3 regions of the Tatumella sp. JGM94 genome follow, and region 3 is predicted to be linked to each of the others. Evidence: riboswitches for the same ligand, from Rfam matches in the RefSeq annotation. Region 3 holds a riboswitch; each other region holds the start of a gene.
The links. Region 3 has a riboswitch for thiamine pyrophosphate ahead of thiC (phosphomethylpyrimidine synthase ThiC). Riboswitches for the same ligand answer to the same signal wherever they lie in the genome.

Region 1 (2,269 bases), on a different contig from region 3:
CGGAAGGGGATACCGGCCCTTGCGGCCAGTTGTGCCAGCCAGCCATCGTGGCCATAGACACTCAGTAAGCCAAAAACCGCCACCAGCACCGGCAGCACCAGGGTCATCGCGCATAAACGCAATAGCAGGTTTCTGCCCGGAAACCGCCGCCGGTACAGGGCGCGGGCGACCAGAATTGCCGGCAGCACTGATAGCAGTGTCGATAATGCGGCCTGGGTAAATGAAAAGCCGATAACATGCCACAGGTAGGGATCGCGTAACCAGTATAGTGCGTGGCCCAGCGGGGCATTCCACAGCAGGCTGATAAAAGCCAGCAGTGCAATACCGGTGGTTATCAGGGCAGCCAGCAGCCCGGGAATCAACCAGCGCGGCATCAGTGGCTGACTGCGTTTTGCCAGGCGTCAATCCAGGCTGCACGATGCTCTGCCACTTCCGCAGGCGAGTATTGCAGGGCGGTTTTAGGTACCATCAGTTGCTGAAAACCGGCAGGCAGCGGGGTCTTAATGACCGGATACATCCAGTTGCCGGTCGGCAATGTTTCCTGAAACTGCGGGCTGGTTACAAACTGCATAAACTGTTTTGCCAGTGCCGGATTGGGGCTGTTTTTCAGTCGTGCCGCCACTTCTACCTGCAAGTAATTTCCTTCTGCAAAGTCAGCGGCCGCATAATCGGGATTATGCTCTTCGATAATATGATAGGCCGGTGACGTGGTATAGCTGAGTACCAGATCACTCTCACCTTTCAGAAACAGATTATAGGCTTCGCTCCAGCCTCGGGTGACAGTGACGGTTTTGGCGGCCAGTTTTTGCCATGCTGCCGGGGCCTGATCGCCGTAGACTTTTTGCATCCACAGCAGCAGCCCGAGCCCCGGGGTACTGGTGCGGGGATCTTCGTAAATAACCCGCCATTTATCCGGACTTTCGACCAGCTGTTTCAGACTGGATGGCGGATTTTTCAGGCGTTTTTTATTATAGACGAATGCAAAATAGCCATAATCATAAGGTACAAACGTTGTATTGCTCCAGCCACCGGGGATGGTCAGCTGGCGGTAGTCAACCGGGGTTGGTGTAAACAGCCCGGTTTTTTGTGCCGCATCCAGCAGATTATTATCCAGCCCGACTACCACATCCGCTTTACTGTGTTTGCCTTCCATTCTCAGGCGGTTAAGCAGAGAAACGCCATCCCCGAGGGAAACGTATTTGAGCTCGCAGCCGCAATCGGCTTCAAAGGCTTTTTTAATTGCCGGTCCGGGGCCCCAGTCGGAAGAAAAGGAGTCGTAGGTATAAACGGTTAATACGGGTTTTGCGGCAAGTACCGGTGCGGAAATAATCAATAATACAGGCAGAAATTTTTTTAACACTTTGCGCTCCTTGAGGGATGGGCCAGTTTATGCGCAAAAGATCTGAGGAATAAGTCTCAAATCCCTACGCCGGTGTTAACCGGATCAGGTTCTGCGGGTATATCTCAGCACCAGAGTGCACCCCGTTGAGAACACGCTATTCTATGCAATTCATTAGCCCGGCGAAAGCCTCAAAAATCCGGTGTAACAAATCAGCGCGGTGAATGGCAACGGGCCGTGCGGGCAGACTGTTACTGTGGTCATTTTCTCCGTGTCCGGAACCGTAGTCCGGCAGACAAGATCTGCTGTTTTGGGTAATTTGTTATATGCTGTCGGTTACTTTCCTCCCGCATCCGGATGTTGTGCTTTATGGAAAAAACTGAACTTCAGCCCGTCAAAAGTAATTCAGTATTTGTGTTTTTTATGCTGGTTACATTTTCTGTGAGTATTGCCGGTGCATTACAGGCACCGACCCTCAGCCTGTTCCTGAGCAGAGAGCTGCACGCCGCCCCGTTTGAAGTCGGACTGTTTTTTACCGTCAATGCCATTACCGGGATTATCGTCAGTTTTTTGCTGGCCAGACGTTCGGATAAACGAGGTGACCGCCGCAATCTGTTGATGTTTTGTTGTCTGATGGCGATCGGCAATGCCCTGGTGTTTGCGTTTACCCGTAGTTACTGGCTGTTGATTGGCCCGGGATTGCTGCTGGCTGCATTTACTACGGTCGTGGTACCGCAGATCTTTGCACTTGCCAGGGAATATGCTGACTCTACCCGTCGTGAAGTGGTCATGTTCAGTTCGTTAATGCGGGCACAGATGTCACTGGCCTGGGTAATCGGCCCCCCGCTGTCATTTGCCGTGGCATTAACCCGCGGGTTTATGACCCTGTATCTGTTTGCTGCCGTATTATTTTTTATTTCACTGATACTT
Region 2 (2,269 bases), on a different contig from region 3:
CCAGTACGTGCAGTCCCTGAACCAGTAAACTCTGCTTGCGCAGATGTTCCTGAAGACGTCCCGGCGTACCCACCACAATGTGAGGAGCATGGGCCAGAGATGCCAGCTGATGACCCATCGGCTGACCACCGCACAGGGTCAGAATTTTAATATTCGGAATGTAGCGTGCCAGACGGCGCAGTTCTTTGGTGACCTGATCCGCCAGTTCACGGGTCGGGCATAACACCATTGCCTGAGTGGTAAACTGCGAAGCATCTATTTTCTGTAACAGGCCGATGCCGAAGGCGGCTGTTTTTCCGCTCCCGGTCTTTGCCTGCGCACGGACATCATGGCCCTGTAAAATAACCGGTAACGCCTCAGCCTGTACCGGCGTCATAGCCGAATAACCGAGTTCGGTAAGGTTTTCGAGCTGCGCAGCGGGCAGCGACAGAGATGCAAATGATTGGGTCACAGGGTGTACTCTACTCAGACAATTATCAGGGGACGCAGGACTGCCGGGGCTGCGCAGTGATGCAAACAGTACCGTCAGGCTGGATATATAAGCAGACATAATAGCAGAGATCCGCCTGCTTCGGCAGAGCTAAAATAATTTCGCCGCGACGGAATTATAGTTGTGACTTGCGCGGCGGCAGAGAGTTGCCTTACCCTGTACGACGTATGATGACTCGGGGTGCCGGTTATGGCTGAGAAACACCCGTTGAACCTGAACCGGATAATGCCGGCGGAGGGAAGTCTGATACTGCTGTATGCGGTATCCGTTTCCTGATGCCCGTCAGGAGCGTTGAAATGTCAGTGGTTTATTCTTCTTTTTCTGCCCGTGAAGCTTCCGCCTCACGGCATCTCTATGGGGTGACCCCGCCGCTGGTGCATTGTATGACCAACCAGGTGGTACAGTCACTGACCGCCAATATATTGCTTGCCAGCTCAGCGTCTCCGGCCATGGTCATTGATCTGCAGGAAGCGCCGGTGATGGCGGCGCATGCGTCAGCACTACTGATTAATGTCGGTACCCTGACCCACGAGGCAATCCCCGCGATGCAGGCCGCTGTGGAGTCCGCCAACCGCGCCGCAGTTCCCTGGACACTGGACCCGGTCGCGATGGGAGTATTACCACTGCGCAGCGATTTTTGCCGGCAGTTGCTGGATTTTTCTCCGGCGGTGATCCGCGGCAACGGTTCTGAAGTTCTGGCACTGGCGGGGGCCGGAAAAGGCGGGCGGGGGATGGACAGCAAGGATGATTCATGCCGGGCAGTGAGCGCGGCGGTACAGCTGGCGGCAGATCAGAACTGTATTGTGGTGGTATCAGGGGCGACTGACTATGTTACCGATGGTCATCTTGTCCTGACGCTGACAGGAGGATCCCCGTTAATGACGGCCGTGACCGGTACTGGCTGCGGGTTATCAGCCCTGGTGGCAGCATTCAGCACGTTGCCCGGCAACCGGTTATATCATGTGGCGACGGCCTGCTGGCTGATGTCACAGGCTGCTGAACAGGCAGCACAACAGTCCCGCGGGCCCGGCAGTTTTTCAATCGCGTTAATCGATGCTCTCTGGCAGCTATGCCAGACCCATCGACAGGAGGGACAAGACAATGCGGCGAATTAATGCATTAACTATTGCCGGAACGGATCCCAGCGGTGGGGCGGGTATTCAGGCTGATTTAAAAACCTTTTCTGCGCTGGGCGCCTACGGTACCAGTGTGATTACTGCCCTGGTCGCCCAGAATACCTGCGGGGTACGTTCAGTCCGGGCGGTGGCGGCGGATTTTGTGCGCGAACAACTTGCCGCAGTGATGGACGATATTCGTATCGATACCCTGAAACTGGGTATGCTGCATAACGCAGAGATTATCCGTGCTATGGCTGATGATTTGAGTCACTGCACGGTTCCCTGGCGGGTGCTGGATACGGTTATGCTGGCCAAAAGCGGCGATCCTCTGCTGGATCCTCAGGCTGTGAGTCTGTTGCGGGATAAACTGTTACCCCGGATGTCGCTGATCACCCCGAATCTCCCGGAAGCTGCTGCCTTGCTGGGATGCCGTGAAGCAGTCAGCGAGCAGGAAATGCTGTTACAGGCGCAAAAGTTACTGGAAACCGGATGCCAGGCCGTTTTAATCAAAGGCGGGCATCTGGGCGGAGAAGAAAGTCCGGACTGGCTGGTCAGTGACGGTTTTCAGAAACGTTTTACCACCCTGCGGATTAACACCCGTCATACCCACGGTACCGGATGCAGTTTATCGGCGGCGCTCTGTGCACTACGGCCCCGTTAT
Region 3 (2,269 bases):
AACCCGGTGCAATATCCGTTGTCAGGGGGCCGAGGGTATAAAACGGCGCTTCGTGACAATGCTCCAGTTGTTCGGTCATATTGCGCTGGATCATATGCATCGGCACATGTCCCGGGCCTTCAATCATTACCTGAACATCATACTCCCATGCAATTTTGGTCAGTTCTCCGAGGGTATGCAGTTCGGCGAACTGTGCTTCATCATTAGCATCGCGGATAGACCCCGGGCGTAATCCGTCGCCCAATGACAGGGCAATATCGTAGCTGGCACAGATTTCACAGATTTCACGGAAATGCCGGTACAGGAAGTTTTCCTGGTGATGGGACAGGCACCACTTAGCCATAATCGATCCGCCGCGTGACACAATCCCGGTCAGGCGTTTTGCGGTCATTGGCACATAACGCAGCAGGACACCGGCATGGATAGTGAAGTAATCGACCCCTTGTTCCGCCTGCTCCAGCAGGGTATCCCGGAAGACAGACCAGTTAAGATCTTCTGCGACACCATTCACTTTTTCCAGGGCCTGATACACCGGGACAGTACCGACAGGGATCGGGCTGTTGCGCAGGATCCATTCCCGGGTTTCGTGAATATTCCGCCCGGTGGAGAGGTCCATCAGCGTATCAGCCCCCCAGCGGGCTGCCCAGACCAGTTTTTCGACTTCTTCTTCAATAGAAGAGGTCACGGCCGAGTTACCAATATTGGCATTAATTTTTACCAGAAAATTCCGGCCGATGATCATCGGTTCGGATTCAGGATGATTAATATTCGACGGGATAATTGCTCTCCCTGCGGCAACTTCCTGGCGTACAAATTCCGGGGTAATGGTTTCCGGTAACGGATCAAAAAAATGCTTGCCGGGATGTTGCTGGCGCAGTTCAGATGAGGTGATCTGCGCGCGGCCCATATTTTCACGTATTGCGATAAATTCCATTTCCGGGGTGATTATCCCCTGACGCGCGTAATGCAGCTGGGTAACGCAACGTCCGTTCAGCGCTTTTCGCGGCTGGGGAAGGTAGCGGAAGCGCAGTCCATCCAGGCTTTCATCCGCCAGGCGTTCTCTGGTGTAGGCTGAGCTAGTGGCCGGAATCTGTTCAGAATCCTGGCGTTGTTCAATCCAGGTCTGGCGGAGGCGGGGGATACCACGGTGGATATCCGGGGTGGCGGTTTCATCACCAAACGGACCGGACGTGTCATAGACCGGGATAGCTTCATTGTCTTCTTCTGTCGGATTGGCCGCGGTTCCGCCGATACGGGTCGGGCTGAGTTGTATTTCACGGACCGGCACCCTGATGTCCGGCCGGGAGCCAGTCAGCCAGCGGCGGCGTGAGGCCGGAAAGGACTGATGACCCAGTGAGTTGATAAAATCCCGTGCTTGTTCGCGTTTTTCGCGGCGTGATAATTTTTCAGACATAGCTCTATTTCCTGTAAATAAAGAAATACGCTTGTCCGGAGTCCGGAAGGAGTGACAGAAGAAAGTGTCTTGCGGGCACACTCAGGCTGAACTGTACTCTTGTTCCCTTCGCAGGTACTAACCTGATCAGGTTCCGCGGATCCCGAATTAACGGTCTCAGCCCCGTGGGGCACTCCGACAAGATAATAAGCGGCTGATCAGGGTGTGATACAGCGGCGGGTGAATTGTCACCGTCAGTCAGCATAGAGTGCTTCAGCGTGAAGTACAAGCCCCTGCTATTTGTACGGTCGGTGAAAAGCAAGTGTCATGTTATCGCTGACATTACCCCGCCGGGTGCTAGTATGGATTAGCTGTTGTCGTAACATGTGGTTAAAAACAACAAAGGTGCTGATTGATGGAACGTGAAATAACCGGTGAAGATAAGGGCTGGTGGGTGGTAAGCCAGCAGAATAAAATCTGGCTACCCGGAGATAAACTACCTTACGGGCCTGCTGCTGAATTTTCCCTTAGCGGATTGTCCGGACGTCCGATCGGTGAGTGGCAGGGCGATACGGTCTGGCTGATTAATCATTCGCGTCCGCAAAACATGGCTTCCCTGCGGCAGTTGCTGAATGAAGACAGTGGCTTATTCAGAATGGCCGGACGCGGTGTACAGCTGGCTGAATTTTATCGTTCTCACCGTTACTGTGGTTACTGTGGCGGGGAAATGCAGCACAGTAAGACAGAATTTGCCTGTCTGTGTACCCGCTGTCATGAACGGTATTACCCGCAAATAGCGCCTTGTATTATCGTGGTGATCCGCCGTGATGATAAACTTCTGCTGGCACAGCATGTACGCCATCGTAATGGGATTTA

Region 1: it holds a riboswitch for thiamine pyrophosphate, as region 3 does, so the genes downstream of both, thiB (thiamine ABC transporter substrate binding subunit) here and thiC (phosphomethylpyrimidine synthase ThiC) in region 3, are expected to answer to the same signal.
Region 2: it holds a riboswitch for thiamine pyrophosphate, as region 3 does, so the genes downstream of both, thiM (hydroxyethylthiazole kinase) here and thiC (phosphomethylpyrimidine synthase ThiC) in region 3, are expected to answer to the same signal.

The regions. Positions count from the first base shown of each region.
Region 1 covers NZ_JAERJN010000003.1:9,080-11,348, reverse strand. The annotation lists gene thiP (thiamine/thiamine pyrophosphate ABC transporter permease ThiP) at 1-398, opposite strand, end outside; gene thiB (thiamine ABC transporter substrate binding subunit) at 374-1,360, opposite strand; TPP riboswitch at 1,404-1,495, opposite strand; gene JK216_RS02940 (MFS transporter) at 1,709-2,269, shown strand, end outside.
Region 2 covers NZ_JAERJN010000002.1:245,520-247,788, forward strand. The annotation lists gene dbpA (ATP-dependent RNA helicase DbpA) at 1-550, opposite strand, end outside; TPP riboswitch at 657-747, shown strand; gene thiM (hydroxyethylthiazole kinase) at 787-1,605, shown strand; gene thiD (bifunctional hydroxymethylpyrimidine kinase/phosphomethylpyrimidine kinase) at 1,592-2,269, shown strand, end outside.
Region 3 covers NZ_JAERJN010000030.1:7,418-9,686, reverse strand. The annotation lists gene thiC (phosphomethylpyrimidine synthase ThiC) at 1-1,414, opposite strand, end outside; TPP riboswitch at 1,501-1,601, opposite strand; gene nudC (NAD(+) diphosphatase) at 1,809-2,269, shown strand, end outside.